DNA from 2 places in the Bradyrhizobium sp. USDA 4538 genome. Region 2 is predicted to be linked to the other one. Evidence: riboswitches for the same ligand, from Rfam matches in the RefSeq annotation. Region 2 holds a riboswitch; the other holds the start of a gene.
What was found. Region 2 has a riboswitch for S-adenosylmethionine ahead of J2R78_RS13410 (O-succinylhomoserine sulfhydrylase). Riboswitches for the same ligand answer to the same signal wherever they lie in the genome.

Region 1: linked by a shared signal. The riboswitch ahead of J2R78_RS21485 (homoserine O-acetyltransferase) and the one ahead of J2R78_RS13410 (O-succinylhomoserine sulfhydrylase) in region 2 are both predicted to bind S-adenosylmethionine.

The regions. Positions count from the first base shown of each region.
Region 1 covers NZ_JALJZE010000001.1:4,764,355-4,772,873, forward strand. The annotation lists gene J2R78_RS21465 (VOC family protein) at 70-522, opposite strand; gene J2R78_RS21470 (prephenate/arogenate dehydrogenase family protein) at 821-1,753, opposite strand; gene hisC (histidinol-phosphate transaminase) at 1,758-2,855, opposite strand; gene J2R78_RS21480 (chorismate mutase) at 2,955-3,818, opposite strand; SAM riboswitch at 3,992-4,071, shown strand; gene J2R78_RS21485 (homoserine O-acetyltransferase) at 4,157-5,362, shown strand; gene metW (methionine biosynthesis protein MetW) at 5,359-6,024, shown strand; gene J2R78_RS21495 (alpha/beta fold hydrolase) at 6,116-6,988, opposite strand; gene J2R78_RS21500 (TIGR02594 family protein) at 7,232-7,897, shown strand; gene J2R78_RS21505 (MOSC domain-containing protein) at 7,940-8,519, opposite strand, start outside.
Region 2 covers NZ_JALJZE010000001.1:2,991,773-3,000,291, reverse strand. The annotation lists gene J2R78_RS13430 (acetyl-CoA C-acyltransferase) at 1-704, shown strand, start outside; gene pimC (pimeloyl-CoA dehydrogenase large subunit) at 864-2,054, shown strand; gene pimD (pimeloyl-CoA dehydrogenase small subunit) at 2,240-3,385, shown strand; gene J2R78_RS13415 (SDR family NAD(P)-dependent oxidoreductase) at 3,512-4,285, shown strand; gene J2R78_RS13410 (O-succinylhomoserine sulfhydrylase) at 4,337-5,530, opposite strand; SAM riboswitch at 5,607-5,686, opposite strand; gene J2R78_RS13405 (2'-deoxycytidine 5'-triphosphate deaminase) at 5,821-6,927, shown strand; gene J2R78_RS13400 (hypothetical protein) at 7,091-8,140, shown strand; gene J2R78_RS13395 (MATE family efflux transporter) at 8,270-8,519, shown strand, end outside.

The DNA of each region.
Region 1 (8,519 bases), 1.8 Mb from region 2:
GCTCGGGTCAAAAGCCGACATCATTCCGCGCCGCTTGGGGCAATGCAAACGGCCCTGGCCAGCGTAGTCTCAGGCGTCCCGCTCCACCAACTCGAAGGTGATGCCCTCCGGGCCCTCGAACAGCCGGAGCTTCCGGCTGATGTAGTCCATCTCCTCGCTCAGCATGGTGACACCGTTGGCCACCAGGTGCGCGGTGGCCGCCTCGATGTCGTCGACGCGGAAGGCGAGGTGATTGAAGCCCAGCTTTCGCAGATTGGTCGGGTGCACCCCCGGATCGGTCCCCGGGGGCGGGTCGAACTGAAGCAGCTGGATTTCGAAATCCGCTCCTTCGAGTGCGAGGGTGATGTGCTGCGCTCTCATGGCCGGCATGCCCATGTACCGGGCGGGAACGCCGCCGTCGATGGTCGCGACGTGAGTCTTCTTGAAGCCGAGCAGTGCGAAGAACGCGATCGCCGGGCCGGCGTCGGCCACTGCGATCGTCACATGATCCGGACTGAGTATCATCTGATCGCTCCCTGTCATCGGCGACGCGCCGGCTTTCCTGCTGGAGGCTATCAGCTCGCTCCGTCCGCCGGTAGGTGGGTCGGCCCTGCGGCGACACAATCCGACGGGCAATCAGCGATTCATGTCGCGAGAATGCGGACGTGTGACCCACAAGCAGCGCAACACACTCGGTGTCGTCCCGGCGAAAGCCGGGACCCATAACCACAGCTGGTCATTGTTGCGCGATGCTGGGACGACGAGTCCCGTCAACCACACCCGCCGCGGAGTATGGGTCCCGGCTTTCGCCGGGACGACGAATGGAGAGAAGTCGTCCCGCTTACGTCTTCAAATTCGCATGCGGCCGGCCGAAGTCGGGTGCGGCGGAGTCCTGGCCGGTCTCGACGATGCCGCGGCGGATGGCCCGGGTGCGGGTGAAGTGGTCGAACAGCGCTTCGCCGTCGCCGCGCCGGATCGCGCGGGTCAGCTTCGACAGATCCTCGTTGAAGGTGCCGAGCATCTCGAGCACGGCGTCCTTGTTGGCGAGGAACACGTCGCGCCACATCGTCGGGTCCGAGGCAGCGATGCGGGTGAAGTCGCGGAAGCCGCCGGCGGAGAATTTGATGACCTCGGATTCCGTCACCTGCGCCAGCTCGTCGGCGGTGCCGACGATGGTGTAGGCGATCAGATGCGGCAGATGGCTGGTGATCGCGAGCACGAGGTCATGATGGTCGGGCGTCATGATCTCGACTTTGGCGCCGAGCGCGGCCCAGAACGCGCGCAGCCGGTCGGTCGCCGCGGGATCGGTGCCTTCGGGCGGGGTGAGGATGCACCAGCGGTTGATGAACAGCTCGGCGAAGCCGGAATCCGGCCCCGAATGCTCGGTGCCGGCCACCGGATGCGCCGGGACGAAGTGGACGCCGTCAGGCAGATGCGGCGCCATGTCCTTGACGACGGCGCCCTTCACCGAGCCGACGTCGGAGATGATGGCGCCGGGCTTGAGATGTTCGGCGATCTCGGCCGCGACCGGGCCGCAGGCGCCGACCGGGATGCAGAGGATGACGAGGTCGGCATCCTTCACCGCCTCGATGTTGGTCTCGACGACGCGATCGACGATGCCGAGTTCGGCGACGCGCGCACGCGTCTTCTCCGAGCGCGCGGTGGTCACGATCTCGCCGACCAGCCCCTGCGCGCGCGCGCCGCGCGCGATCGAGCCGCCGATCAGACCGAAGCCGATCAGCGCGATGCGTTGGAAGAGCGGGGCGGTGGTCACGATGTCACTTTCCGGCCAGGAAGTCGCGCAGCCCCTCGACCACGAGGCGGTTGGCCTCCTCGGTGCCAATGGTCATGCGCAGCGCATGCGGCAGCTTGTAATTGTTGAGTGCGCGCAGCACGAGGCCGCGCCGTGTGAGATAGGCGTCGGCTTCCGCCGCGGTCTTGCCCTTGTCGGTCGGGAAATGGATCAGCACGAAATTGGCGACGCTCGGCGTCACCTTCAGCCCGAGCTTGCCGATCTCCTCGGTCAGCCAGTTGCGCCATTGTTCGGTGTGGGTTCGCGACATCTGCACATGCGCCGTGTCCTCGATCGCCGCCACCGCCGCCAGCATCGCCGGCGTCGTGACGTTGAACGGACCGCGGATACGGTTGCAGGCATCGACGATATGCGCCGGCCCGAACATCCAGCCGATCCGCAGCGCCGCAAGGCCGTGGATCTTCGAGAAGGTGTGCGTCACCACCGTGTTGTCCGTGGTCGCGACCAGCTCGATGCCGAGCTCGTAGTCGTTGCGCGAGACGTAGTCGGCATAGGCGGCGTCGAGCACCAGCAGCACATGCGACGGCAGCGCGGCGCGCAGCCGCTTGACCTCGTCGAACGGGATGTAGGTGCCGGTCGGATTGTTCGGGTTGGCGAGCCAGACCAGTTTCGTGCGCGGCGTCACCACCTTGAGTATGGCGTCGACGTCGGCCGTGAAATTGGTCTCGGCCGCGATCACGTTCCTGGCGCCGTTCGCCATGGTGGCGATCGGGTAAACCAGGAAGCCGTGGGTGGTCGAGATCGCCTCGTCGCCGGGCGCGAGATAGGTGTGCGCCAGCAGGTTGAGGATTTCGTCGGAGCCGGCGCCGCAGATGATGCGGTCGGGATCGAGCCCGTAGGCGCGGCCGATCGCCTCGCGCAGCACGCGCGAGGTCCCCTCCGGATAGTCCTCGAGATGGTCAGCCGCCGCCTTGTAGGCCGCGATCGCCTTCGGAGACGGCCCGAACGGCGTCTCGTTGGCGGACAGCTTGAACACCTTGCGGCCCGGTTCCGGCACCGGGCTCTTGCCGGGCGTGTAGGGCGCAATATCGAGGATGCCGGGGTTCGGCACGGGGCGGGACATCATCAACTCCGAACAGAGCGTTTTCGAGCGAAGTGGATACCGGTTCGCGTGAAGAAAACGCGTCAAAACAAAAGCCTGGACGGGCGGCTGGCTCTTACTTCAGGTCCTGGCCGATCCGTTAGAGGGCACCGTATAGCGCGTTGCGTGGCTGCCGACGAGGGCCGACGAGCGGACCGAGGCGCCGGCCTTGATCAGGGCGAGCTTGATGGCCTCGAAACCCTTGTTCTTAAGGTCTTGCCCGGTGACCGAGACCAGGAGCGCCGCGCCGTCGAAAGCGGTGTCGGGGACCGCGACGATCTCGGCGAGCGGCGCAAGCGCCCGGGCGACATCGGCGTTCCAGCCGGAGACGCGCACGCTCCAGGTCTGCACTTCGGTGACCATGGCGTCGTCGGCGACCCGCGAGATCACGAACACCGGCAGCGCGGCGGGATGGTCGGCGCGTTCGAGGAACGGCAGCCGCGCGATGATCTTCGGCGCGCCACTGGCCTCGAGCGCATTCCACCACGGCGTACGGCTTGCGATCGCGGAGACCAGCGCGAGGTCGCCCTTCGACTTCGCCACCGCCTCGACCGCGGCCTGTGCGCTGAAATGCGACACGTAAGGCACCACGAAGCCGAAGTGAAACCGCGCCGAGTCGCGCATGGCCGACTCGCCGACCGAAACATCGGCATGCACCGCGAACGGCGCCTGCACATAGGTGAAGGTCGAGATGATGACGCGCCAGATGCTCTCGATGGTGTCGAGCGGCAGGATGCCGCGATGACGCCGCACCAGCTCGCGCATCATGCTGGCCTCGCGTGCCGGGCGGAATGCCGAGCCGACCTCCTGGGTCTTCTTGACCTGGATCAGGCGGTCGATGATGTCGCCGCGCGCCATCAACAGGCGGTGTACCTGCTCGTCGATCGCATCGATCTCCTTGCGCAGATCCTGCAGCGAGGGCGGCGACGGGGGTGGGTTGGACATGCTCTCAAACCTTGTCGTCGGGGCGGCCCGTTGCCGCGTCGGACAGGTCCCTGATTAGGAAAGACGGGCAGCGAAAGCAAAGAGAAACGTCGCAGGCGTGCCTTGCGCATTCGGTTAACCAATTGGCCGTGGGCAGGGCTGTCTTGACGGCGGGGGGCATGGGGACTACGTTCCCTGCGTCCCGTGGTCATTTGAGCCGGCCGGCTTGCAGCCACGTTAAACAACTCGCTAAACAGGCCGGGGACCTTATCAGCTCCCGGCCGAACCTTTGTTCAGGCCGGGTTTTTTATTGGCCTGAGGTCCGTCGAGCCCTCCCGCGCGGAGGCAGGGTCGCCTAGATGAGCAACGTGCGTCCGATACCGAGCCCACAAACCCCGAGCGATGATCGCGCCCATGAGGCCGACCATCCGTCGTCACTGGTGGCGAAGTTCGGGATGGACCAGCCGCTCAAGCTCGATTGCGGCGTCGATCTCGCACCATTCCAGATCGCCTACCAGACCTATGGCGAGCTCAATGCCGACCGCTCCAACGCGATCCTGGTCTGCCACGCGCTGACCGGCGATCAGCATGTCAACAACATCCATCCCGTCACCGGCAAGCCCGGCTGGTGGGAGACCATGGTCGGCATCGGCCGGCCGATCGATCCCGACAAGTACTTCATCATCTGCTCCAATGTGATCGGCGGCTGCATGGGCTCGACCGGCCCTGCGTCGTTGAACCCCGCGACCGGCAAGGTGTGGGGACTCGATTTCCCGATCATCACCATCCCCGACATGGTGCGTGCGCAGGCGATGCTGATCGATCGTCTCGGCATCACGACGCTGTTCTGCGTGGTCGGCGGCTCGATGGGCGGCATGCAGGTGCTGCAATGGACCGCGGCCTATCCGGAGCGCGTGTTCTCGACGCTCGCGATCGCCTGCTCGACGCGCCACTCGGCGCAGAACATCGCGTTCCACGAGCTCGGCCGCCAGGCCGTGATGGCCGATCCGGACTGGCGCGGCGGCCGCTATGTCGACGAGGACACCCATCCGCACCGCGGATTGGCGGTGGCGCGGATGGCCGCGCACATCACCTATCTCTCGGACGCCGCGCTGCATCGCAAGTTCGGACGGCGGATGCAGGACCGCGAGCTGCCGACCTTCTCGTTCGATGCGGATTTCCAGGTCGAGAGCTATCTGCGCTACCAGGGCTCGTCCTTTGTCGAGCGCTTCGATGCCAACTCCTATCTCTATCTGACCCGCGCGATGGACTATTTCGACATCGCCGCCGACCACAACGGCGTGCTGGCGAAGGCGTTCACCGGCATCAAGACGCGGTTCTGCGTGGTGTCGTTCACCAGCGACTGGCTGTTTCCGACCTCGGAATCGCGCGCGCTGGTGCATGCGCTGAATGCGTCGAGCGCGCGGGTGTCGTTCGCCGAGATCGAGACCGACAAGGGGCACGATGCCTTCCTGCTCGACGTGCCCGAATTCCTCGAGATCTCCCGCGCATTCCTGCTGGCCGCAGGCAAGGCACGCGGACTGAAGGACGGCGGCCAGCCATGAGCATGCAGCAGACATTGCCCTTGCCGGGCATCGCGCCGGAGCGGACCGGCGGCCATCGCACCGATCATCTGCTGGTCGCCGACATGGTGCGGCCGGGCTCGCGCGTGCTCGATGTCGGCTGCGGCGATGGCGAATTGCTGCAGCTCCTAGAGAGCCGCGGCATCGACGGCCGCGGCATCGAGCTGTCGCGCGAGGGTGTCAATGGCTGCGTCGCCAAGGGGCTCGCGGTGGTGCAGGGCGATGCCGACACCGACCTCGTCAATTATCCGGATGATGCGTTCGACTACGTGATCCTGTCGCAGACCTTGCAGGCGACGCGACAGCCCAAGGTGGTGCTGGAAAATCTGCTGCGCATCGGCCAGCGCGCCATCGTCTCGTTCCCGAATTTCGGGTTCTGGAAGATGCGGCTGCAGCTGTTGATCGGGGGCCACATGCCGCGCACCGAGAATTTGCCGGCGAGCTGGTACGACACCTCGAACATCCACTTCTGCACCATCAAGGATTTCGTGCAGCTCTGCGAGGAGATCAACGTCAAGATGGAGCGCGCGGTGGCGCTCGATCTCTACGGCCGTCCGGTGCCGCTCAACCTGCCGTGGTGGGTGTGGAACATGTTCGGCGAGCAGGGTGTGTTCCTGCTCAGCAGGGGTGGGCAGGGGAAGTGACGTCATGGCGTCATTCCGGGGCACGCGAAGCGTGAACCCGGAATCTCGAGATTCCGGGTTCGATGCTGCGCATCGCCCCGGAATGACAGGACTACACCGGCGCCGCCACCAGCGACCTCGGATCGCGCACCGGCCAGCGGCCGGCCTCGACCAGCGCGATGAAGCGCCCGACCATCTCGTTGAACAGCGCCGGCTCCTCGAGGTTGAGCACGTGGCCCGACTTCGGGAAGAACGATAGGCCGGCGGCCGGCAGATGCTGCTTCAGGAACATGCTGGGCGCGATGCAATTGTCGTCCTCGTCGCCGCACAGGATCAGCGCCGGCGTCGCGGCGCGCTTGATCGCATCGGTCATGGTGTAGATCGAGGGCCTGCCGCCCTGGAAGCTGCGCATCGTGTTGGCGGAGCCCTTGGCGTCGTGGCGGGCGAGCGCGGCGTAGAAGTCGGCGTGGCCGCGCGGATCCTTGACCAGGAACGGAATCCGGCTCGGCGCCTCGCGCGTCACCTTGGCGACCTCAACCGCGCCGATGCTCTCGTATTGCGCGGCATTGGCGCGGCACTGCGCGCGGAAGGCATCGAGATTCTCGAGGCTCGAGCCGGAGCCGACCGCGGCCAGCGTCATCGACAGCGCGCGCTCCGGCGCGTTGAGGGCGACCTGCAGCGACGAATAGGAGCCCATCGAGAGTCCGACGAAATGCGCCCTGGCGATGCCGAGATGGTCGAGCACGGCGAGCGCGTCGGTATAGAAGTGCTGGTAGGTGTAGACGTCGGCACTCGCAGGCACGTCGGACGGCGTGTAACCGCGGGCCGAATAGGCGATGCAGCGGTGGCCGCGCGCGAAATAGCGCATCTGCGGCTCCCAATTGGTGTGATCCGCGGCGAACTCGTGCAGGAAGATGATCGGGGTTCCGCTGCCGGCCTCTTCGAAATGGAGGCGGACATGATCTTTCGTCGTGGCGTAGGGCATTGAAATTCTCCTCTCGTTGGCCGCCCCCAGATTTGCAGTTAATTTTCAAGGCCGCAATGCGGCAGTTCCGGTTCCTTTCTCGTCATCGAATCATCGCGGAATGACCCAGAAATTGTTCCCGCAGTGCCGCATGAAATCTTCCTCGCGCCATCCCGATTTTCAAAACCACCGCCGTGTTCCCTTGAGTGTTTCCTTGGGAACGCGACGGGGAATTGGGGGGTGTTACAGAGGATCTAGTGAAGTATGGTTCAGTTGCTTGCGTGTCGCCGGTCGCTTCGTGTTTTGGCGCTGGCTCTGTGTTCGCTCACTCTCGCCGTGATCTCCGCCGCACCGGCATCCGCCCGTCCGCATCATTCACGTCACGCGCATTCGGCCCATGCCGGCCATCACGCGCGTCATTATGCCCGTCATCACTATCGGCCCGCAGCGCGGCTGTCGCGCGCCGAGCGCCGCGCACTCGCGCAGCCGGGCGGGATCATCGAAACCAACGCAGCGCCGTTGCCCGGCAGCGCTGACCCCGTGCCCAACACGGGCGGCGTGATTGCGGCAAGCGGCTTCGGCTCGTCCGGCATCGTGGCCGAGGCGCGCCGCTATCTCGGCGGCAATCCGACCGGCCGCTCCAGCCTGTGGTGCGCCCGCTTCATGAACATGGTGCTGCAGCACACCGGCCATCGCGGCACCGGCTCCGACATGGCGAGCTCGTTCGCCAAATACGGCACGCGCGTTTCGGGACCGCAGGTCGGCGCCATCGCCGTGATGAGCCGCCGCGGCGGCGGCCATGTCGGCATCATCACCGGCGTCGATGCCAAGGGCAATCCGATCATGATCTCGGGCAACAGCGGCCACCGCGTCCGCGAGACGCGGGTCTCGCGCGGCCGCATCTACGCCTATGTGATGCCGACCAACTGATCGCTCGAAAGCGGGGCAGGGCGCGCACGCGCCTTGCCCGGCCTACGACGCTACAGGTCCCTCAGCGGCAATCGTGTCGCCGACGGCGGCGCCGCCATCGCTGATGATCTCGGCATAGATGCCGCACTCATTGTTGCCGAAACGCTGCATCAGCGTGTTCGGCACCGAGAGGTCGCGCGCGCCGGTATCGGGATCGACATTGACCGCGGCGCAGCGGGTGATGCGCTTCACCACCCTGGCCCGGGCGCTGCCGATCGCGATGGTCTGGTCGAGCAGGCTGGCTTCATGCCAGGCCGGCCAGCCTTCGACATAGAGGTTGGCGCGGAAGCGCAGCGGATGGACCGGCGCCTGCACCATCTGCTCGATCGCCCGCAGGCTGGCCAGATTGATGATCGAGACCACCTTGCGCGGCACGTCGGAGAAGCTGTGCCCGGGGCTGACCAGCACCTTGGGCGGGCCCTTGATCTGGCCGGTATGACGGTCAGCGAAATAGCGTTCGATCGCCGCGCGGCCTTCCGCGGTCTCGAGGTCGCCCTGGGCCACCATCGCGCCATCCCGACGCAGCGTCAGCACGTGGCTGTCATCGTCGAAATGGGCGCGCAGCGGCGCCAGCCACTCGTCC
Region 2 (8,519 bases):
TCTCGCGCGAGAAGCAGGACGAGTATGGGCTCGAAAGCCAGCGCCGCACCGCGGCCGCGCAGCAGGGCGGCAAGTTCAAGGAAGAGCTCGCGCCGATCACCACCATGATGGCGGTCACCGACAAGGCGACCGGTGCCGTCACGATGAAGGAGGTGACGCTGTCGCAGGACGAAGGTCCGCGGCCGGAGACCACGGCCGAAGGGCTTGCCAGCCTCAAGCCGGTGCGCGGCGAGGGTTTCACCGTCACCGCCGGCAATGCCAGCCAGCTCTCGGACGGCGCCAGCGCCTCCGTGATCATGAGCGACAAGGAAGCCGCCAGGCGCGGGCTGAAGCCGCTCGGCATCTTCCGCGGCTTCGTCTCCGCCGGCTGCGAGCCGGACGAGATGGGCATCGGTCCGGTTTTCGCGGTGCCGCGGCTGCTGAAGCGCCACGGCCTCAAGGTCGACGACATCGATCTCTGGGAGCTCAACGAGGCGTTCGCGGTGCAGGTGCTGTACTGCCGCGACAAGCTCGGCATCGATCCGGAGAAGATCAACGTCAATGGCGGCGCGATTTCGGTCGGCCATCCCTATGGCATGTCGGGTGCGCGGCTCACCGGCCACGCGCTGATCGAGGGCCGCCGCCGCAAGGCCAAATACGCCGTCGTCACCATGTGCGTCGGTGGCGGCATGGGCGCGGCCGGCCTGTTCGAGGTGCTGCGGTAGGATTGTCGTCCCGGCGAAAGCCGGGACCCATACGCCGCGGCTTCTCTTTGGGCACATGCGGCAGCCGGCTTTGTCAAACGCGAAAGCCGGTGGTTATGGGTCCCGGCCTTCGCCGGGACGACGAGGAAAGAAGAAGTTGAATTTCAAAAGGAGGATCCGATGGATCTCGCTTTCACCAAGGAAGAGATAGCGTTTCGCGAGGAGGTGCGGGAGTTCTTCAAGAACAACGTGCCGCCGGAGACCCGGCGCAAGCTGCAGGAAGGCCGCCATCTGTCGAAGGACGAGATGGTCACCTGGTGGCGCATCCTCAACAAGAAGGGTTGGGGCGTCACCCACTGGCCGAAGGAATATGGCGGCACCGGCTGGAGCACCGTGCAGCACTACATCTTCAACGAAGAGCTGCAGTCCTATCCGGCGCCGCAGCCGCTCGCCTTCGGCGTCAGCATGGTCGGCCCGGTGATCTACACCTTCGGCAACGAGAAGCAAAAGAAGGAATATTTGCCGCGCATCGCCAATGTCGACGACTGGTGGTGCCAGGGCTTCTCGGAGCCGGGCTCGGGTTCGGACCTCGCGTCGCTGAAGACCAAGGCCGAGCGCCGTGGCGACAAGTGGATCATCAACGGCCAGAAGACCTGGACCACGCTCGCCCAGCACGCCGACATGATCTTCTGCCTCTGCCGCACCGATCCGGCCGCGAAGAAGCAGATGGGTATCTCCTTCATCGTGTTCAGCATGAAGTCGAAGGGCGTCACCGTGCGTCCGATCCAGACCATCGACGGCGGCCACGAGGTCAACGAGGTGTTCTTCGACGACGTCGAGGTGCCCTACGAGAACCTGATCGGCGAAGAGAACAAGGGCTGGGATTACGCCAAATTCCTGCTCGGCAATGAGCGCACCGGCATCGCCCGGGTCGGCGTGTCGAAGGAGCGGCTGCGCCGCATCCGCGCGCTGGCCTCCAAGGTCGAGGCCGGCGGCCGTCCGGTGATCGAGGATCCGGCGTTCCGCGAGAAGCTCACGGCCTGCGAGATCGAGCTGAAGGCGCTCGAGCTCACCCAGCTCCGCGTCGTCGCCGACGAGGGCAAGCACGGCAAGGGCAAGCCCAATCCGGCGTCCTCGGTGCTCAAGATCAAGGGCTCGGAGATCCAGCAGACCACCACCGAGCTGTTGATGGAGATCATCGGTCCGTTCGCCGCGCCCTATGACGAGCACGGCGATGCCGGTTCCAACGAGAGCATGGATTGGACCGCGCAGATCGCGCCGAGCTACTTCAACAACCGCAAGGTTTCGATCTACGGCGGCTCCAACGAGATCCAGCGCAACATCATCAGCAAGGCGGTGCTGGGGCTTTGATCCTCTCCCTCTCCCCGCTCTTCGCGGGGAGAGGGTTGGGGTGAGGGGCATCTCTCCGAGCAACGACTGCCGAGAGACCTGTACCCCCTCACCCGGATCGCTTCGCGATCCGACCTCTCCCCGCAAGCGGGGCGAGGTGAAGAGGCCCCGGCTTGAACAACGATCAGTTAGTTAAGGGAACGAACATGGATTTTGATCTGTCCGAGGAGCAGCGGCTTCTCAAGGAAAGCGTCGACGGGTTGCTGGCGGATGCCTACGACTTCGATGCGCGCAAGAAGTACATGAAGGAGAAGGGCGGCTGGAGCAAAGCGCTCTGGAGCAAGCTCGCCGAGCAGGGCCTGCTTGGTCTGCCCTTCGCGGAGACCGACGGCGGCTTCGGCGCCGGCGCGGTCGAGACCATGATCGTGATGGAAGCGCTCGGCAAGGCACTGGTGGTCGAGCCTTATCTCGCCACCGTCGTGGTCGCCGGCGGTTTCCTGCGCCATGGTGGCTCGGCCGAGCAGAAGGCCAAGTGCATTCCCGGCATCATCGACGGCAGCAAGACCTTCGGCTTTGCCCAGCTCGAGAAGAACTCGCGCTACGACTTGTTCGATGTCGTGACCACGGCGAAGAAGAAGGGCGCTGCTTACGTGATCGACGGCGAGAAGTTCGTCGTGCTCAACGGCGAGAACGCCCAGACCTTGATCGTGACCGCGCGCACCAAGGGCGGCCAGCGCGACAAGACCGGCATCGGCGTGTTCCTGGTTCCGGCGGATGCCAAGGGCGTCACCAGGAAGGGCTATCCGACCCAGGACGGCCTGCACGCCGCCGACGTCACCTTCACCAATGTCGAGGTCGGTGCTGACGCCGCGATCGGCGATCCCGGGAACGGCCTGCCTCTGATCGAACGCGTCGCCGACGAAGCCCGCATTGCGCTGTGCGCGGAAGCGGTCGGCGCGATGGACGAGTCGCTGAAGGAGACGGTCGAGTACATCAAGACCCGCAAGCAGTTCGGCGTTGCGATCGGCTCGTTCCAGAGCCTGCAGCACCGCGCCGCCGACATGTTCGTGGCGCTTGAGCAGGCCCGCAGCATGTCGATGTTCGCCACCATGGCGTCTGACTTCGACGATGCCAAGGAGCGTGCGTCGGCGGTTGCCGCCGCCAAGGTGCAGGTCGGCAAGTCCCTGAAGTTCGTCGGCCAGCAGTCGATCCAGCTCCATGGCGGCATCGGCATGACCATGGAAGCCAAGATCGGCCACTACTTCAAGCGGCTGACCATGATCGAGAACACGCTCGGCGACACCGACTACCACCTCCGTCGCGTCAGCGAGGGCGGCGGGTTGTTGGCCTGAGCCATCTCCGTCATTCCGGGGCTCGCGAAGCGAGAACCCGGAATCTGGCGCCGTAACCTCTGGATTCCGGGTTCGCGACTGCGTCGCGCCCCGGAATGACGTGCAAATAACAGGGAAACAACAACAATGAAAAACACCCCGTTCGATCTCACCGGCCAGGTCGCGGTCATCACCGGCTCGAGCCGCGGCATCGGCCGCTCCTCGGCCGAGCTCCTGGCCAAACTCGGCGCCAAGGTCGTGATCTCCTCGCGCAAGGCGGATGCTTGCCAGGAAGTCGCCGACGGCATCAAGAAGGCGGGCGGCGATGCGCTCGTCATCCCCTGCAACATCGCGCGCCGCAACGAGGTCGAGGCGCTGGTCTCGGGGACGATCAAGCATTACGGCAAGATCGACATCCTGGTCTGCAACGCCGCGGTCAATCCCTATTACGGCCCGCTGCTCGACATCACCGACGAGGCCTTCGACAAGATCATGGGCTCCAACGTCAAGAGCAACATCTGGCTGTCCGCACTGGCGATCCCGCAGATGGCCGAGCGCGGCAAGGGCTCGGTCGTGATCATCTCCTCGATCGGCGGCCTGCGCGGCTCGACCGTGATCGGCGCCTACGGCATCTCCAAGGCGGCCGACTTCGCACTGTGCCGCAGCCTCGCCGGCGAGTGGGGCCCGAAGGGCGTGCGCGTCAATTGCGTGGCGCCGGGCCTGGTGAAGACCGATTTCGCCCGCGCGCTGTGGGAGGACCCGGACAATCTGAAGCGCCGCACCGCATCGACGCCGCTCCGCCGTATCGGCGAGCCCGACGAGATCGCAGGCGCTGTGGCCTATCTCGCTTCCGACGCGTCGACCTTCATGACCGGCCAGACCATCGTGGTCGACGGCGGCGTCACGACGGCTGCGACTTAATCTTCAAGAGAAGCCGTCGTGGCCGGGCAAGCCCGGCCACGACGCGTTGCTTCAGACTTGCTCCAGCGCCCGCTCGAAATCCTCGATCAGATCGTCGGGATGCTCGAGCCCGGCCGAGAAGCGAACGAAACCTTCGCTGATGCCGAGCTCGGCGCGGGCCTCCGGCGCCAGGCGCTGATGCGTCGTGGTCGCGGGATGCGTGACCAGGCTCTTGGCATCGCCGAGATTGTTGGAGATGCGCGAGATCTTCAGGGCGTTGAGACAGCGGAAGGCGCCGGCCTTGCCGTCCTTCACCTCGAAGCCGACCAGCGTCGAGCCGGCGCCCATCTGCTTCTTCACCGTCGCGGCCTGCGGATGATCGGGACGGCCGGGATAGACCAGCCGCGTGATCTTCGGATGCCTGGCCAGCGCCTCGGCGATCTTCGCCGCGTTCTCGGTCTGGGCGCGGACGCGGACGCCGAGCGTCTCCAGCCCCTTCAGCAGCACCCAGGCGTTGAACGGCGACAGCGACGGCCCGGTCTGGCGCATGAAATTGTGGATGTGCTCGGCGATGAAGGCCTCCGACGACAGGATGACGCCGCCGAGGCAGCGGCCCTGGCCGTCGATATGCTTGGTTGCGGAATAGACCACGACGTCGGCGCCGAGCGACAGCGGGCTCTGCCAGATCGGCGTCGCAAACACGTTGTCGACGATCAGCCGGGCGCCGCCGCTATGCGCGATCTCTGCGATCGCGCCGATGTCGAGCACGTCGAGCGTCGGATTGGTCGGGCTCTCCAGGAAGAAGGTCTTGGTGTTCGGCCGCAACGCGCGCTGCCACTGGTCGAGGTCGAGGCCGTCGACCAGCGTCGTCTCGATGCCGTAGCGCGGCAACAGGTCCTGCACCACGTAGAGGCAGGAGCCGAACAGGGCCTTCGAGGCCACCACATGATCGCCGGCCTTCAGCGGGGCGAGGATCGCGGTGGTCACCGCGGCCATGCCGGTCGCGGTCGAGCGCGCGGCTTCCGCGCCCTCGAGCTCGATCATGCGGCGCTCGAACATCGCAATGGTCGGGTTGGAATAGCGCGAATAGATGAAGCCGGGGTCCTGGCCCTTGAAGCGCGCCTCGCATTGCTCGGCGGTGTCGTAGACGTAGCCCTGGGTGAGAAACAGCCCTTCCGACGTCTCCCCGAATTGCGAGCGCAGCGTGCCGCCATGGACGAGGCGGGTTTCGGGACGAAAGCGGGCCGTGGTTTCAGATTCAGACATGTGACCTCCGAGGTGGCCATTTCCCCTGGAAACTGGCCACAAAAAAACCGGCCTGGAGCAACCTCCACAAGCCGGGATCACACTGTCCCCGGCCTGTTTAGCGACTTATTTAACGTGGCTGCAAGCCGGCCGGCTCAAATCACCACGGGATAAGTGCAGCTGATATTCCCTCGCGCCCTTTCCGTCAAGACGGTCATCGGATAACCCGTAAAAGCCCATATTTTGGGGCTTGATGGCCGCCTGGAGTATGATTTTTGGGTCATCTCAAGGGATCGCCGAGGGACCGCATCGTGTCGTTCACGCTGGAAGATGAATCCAACGGAATCCTGCCCGACCGCATGATCGCGGAGATGGCGGAGGCCGGCCTCATTCTGCCCGCCTATGACTTCGTCGAGAGCCAGATCCAGCCGGCCAGCCTCGATCTGCGCCTCGGTGACATTGCCTACCGGGTCCGTGCCAGCTTCCTGCCGGGACCCGATGCCACCGTCGCCGAGCGGATCGACGAGCTGAAGCTGCACGAGATCGATCTGTCCGACGGCGCGGTGCTGGAGACCAACTGCGTCTACATCGTGCCGCTGTTGGAGAGCCTGGCGCTGCCGCCGGAGATCGTGGCCGCGGCCAACCCGAAGAGCTCGACCGGACGGCTCGACGTCTTCACCCGTGTGATCGCCGACGGCACCCGCCGCTTCGACATGATCGGCGCCGGCTATCACGGCCCGCTCTATGCCGAGATCAGCCCGAAGACGTTTCCCGTGCTGCTGCGCGAGGGTTCGCGGCTCAGCCAGGTCCGCTTCCGGATCGGCGAGGCCACGTTGACCGCCGACGAGCTCGATGCGCTGCATGCCGCCGAGCGGCTGGTCGATATCGACGATGCCGATCTCTCCGATGGCGTTGCGCTTTCCGTCGATCTTTCCGGCGAGAGCTCGGGCGGCTTTGTCGGGTACCGCGCCAAGCGCCACACCGGCGTGGTCGATGTCGATCGCCGCGGCGGCTATGCCGTCGACGACTTCTGGGAGCCGATCAAGGCCCGGCCCGACGGCAGTCTCATTCTCGATCCCGGCGAGTTCTACATCCTGGCGTCGAAAGAGGCGGTGCAGGTGCCGCCGGACTACGCCGCGGAGATGGTGCCGTTCGATCCGCTGGTCGGCGAATTCCGCGTCCACTATGCCGGCTTCTTCGATCCTGGTTTCGGCTATGCCGGCGCCGGCGGCAAGGGCGCGCGCGCCGTGCTGGAGGTGCGCTCGCGCGAGGTGCCGTTCATCCTCGAGCATGGCCAGATCGTCGGCCGTCTCGTCTATGAGCGGATGCTGGAGCGTCCCGATGCGCTCTACGGCCAGCGCATCGGCTCGAACTATCAGGCGCAGGGCCTGAAGCTCTCCAAGCATTTTCGCGTGTAATTCCGTTTCGCGCGCGCTTAATTCCGTAGCCCGGATGAAGCGCTAGCGAAATCCGGGACGCTGCATACGCGCAATGAGCTGCCCCGGATTGCGCTTCGATTCATCCGGGCTACGATTGCGCGCGCGAGGCTTTATCTCGCCAACAAGAACAGCGGGAGCAGACATGACCGGAGAGCAGGACGCGCGCGAAACGCAGTGGCGGAAGTGGCGCAGTGTCGCCGATCTCTATCACGCCTTCTTCACCGGCCTGATCCTCACCGTCGTCACGCGGCGCGGCACGGCTGATGCCGCCGAGTTCGTCTTCCGCGTGTTTCGCCGCCAGCAGCAGGAACGCTTTCTCCCCGGCTTGAAGAAGCTCGGCCTCGACGGCCTGCCGCCGGCGGTCGCGGCCGCGCAATATCATTACCTCTCCAACTGGATCGGCGGCGTGCATGTCGAATACATGTATGAGACCGACCGCAAGGCCTGGATCCGCTATCCGCCGCCGCGCTGGATCTGGAAGGGCACGGCGATCTGCGGCGTGCCCGGCGAGGTCTCGCGCGCGATGCTGCGCGGCTGGCACGCCAACAACGGTGTCGCGCTCGGGGACTTGCGGCTCGGCTTCGTCTGCACCAAGCAGAGTGTCGACGGCCAGGACGGCCTCGAAGGCTATTACTGCGAGTACGATCATCCGCTCGAGCTCGACCAGCGCCTGGTGTTCGCGCGCCATCTCGAGGCGCCGCCATTCGATCCGAACACCGCGCCGGCGCTGCCGGTCGACAGCTGGCCGAAGCCGCGGCTGGAAAAGGCCTATCGCAGCTACGCGATGGAATATGTGAAGACGGCCGCGCCGGTCATCGTGCAGGTGTTCGGCCCGGAGGATGCGAGCTATCTGCTGCATCTCACCGGCAGACTGATCGGCATGCAGTATTATGACGAGGTCGCGCAGGCGCTCGGCGGCAGCCGTGGCCGTGCCACGGAATTTGCCGCATTCCTGCGCACGCTCTTCGAGTCGCAGGATGATGTCGCTGACATCAGCGAATCCGAGGGCCAGTTCGAAATCCGCCAGCAGGGCTGGAAGCTGATGGCCGACGTGGCCGACTATCATCCGGCCTGCGCCAGCGTATTGACCGGCCTGTTCGAAGGGCTGGCCGCCGGCTGCGGGCGGCATATTCCGGTGCATCTGAAGCCGAACAGCACCGCCGGCGCGCCGTTCGTCTGGTCGATCGGCTAGCCCCAAGGTTCATCCGGGTTCACCTGCAATCGCGCAGGCCCCCCTTGCGCCCCGCGCACGTGGATTCCGCCGCCGCCATGGTAGGGAAACACCATGGCGCGGCTCCCCAGATCGCGCGTGGGAGTAGAAATGTCCGATCTCGGCCTCGCCGAAATTCCTGTCGACGAACAAGAGCGGCCGCTGCCGCCGCCGGTGACCAAGCCGGCGCGCAATGCGCTGCTCGACGGGCCGATCCTGCGCACGCTTCTGTGGCTCGCCTGGCCGAACGTGATCGCGCTCTCGGCCGGCACCTGCGTGGTGATCGCGGAGACCTCCTATATCGGCCGGCTCGGCGTCGAGTCGCTCGCGGCGATGGCGTTGGTGTTTCCCTGCGTGATCC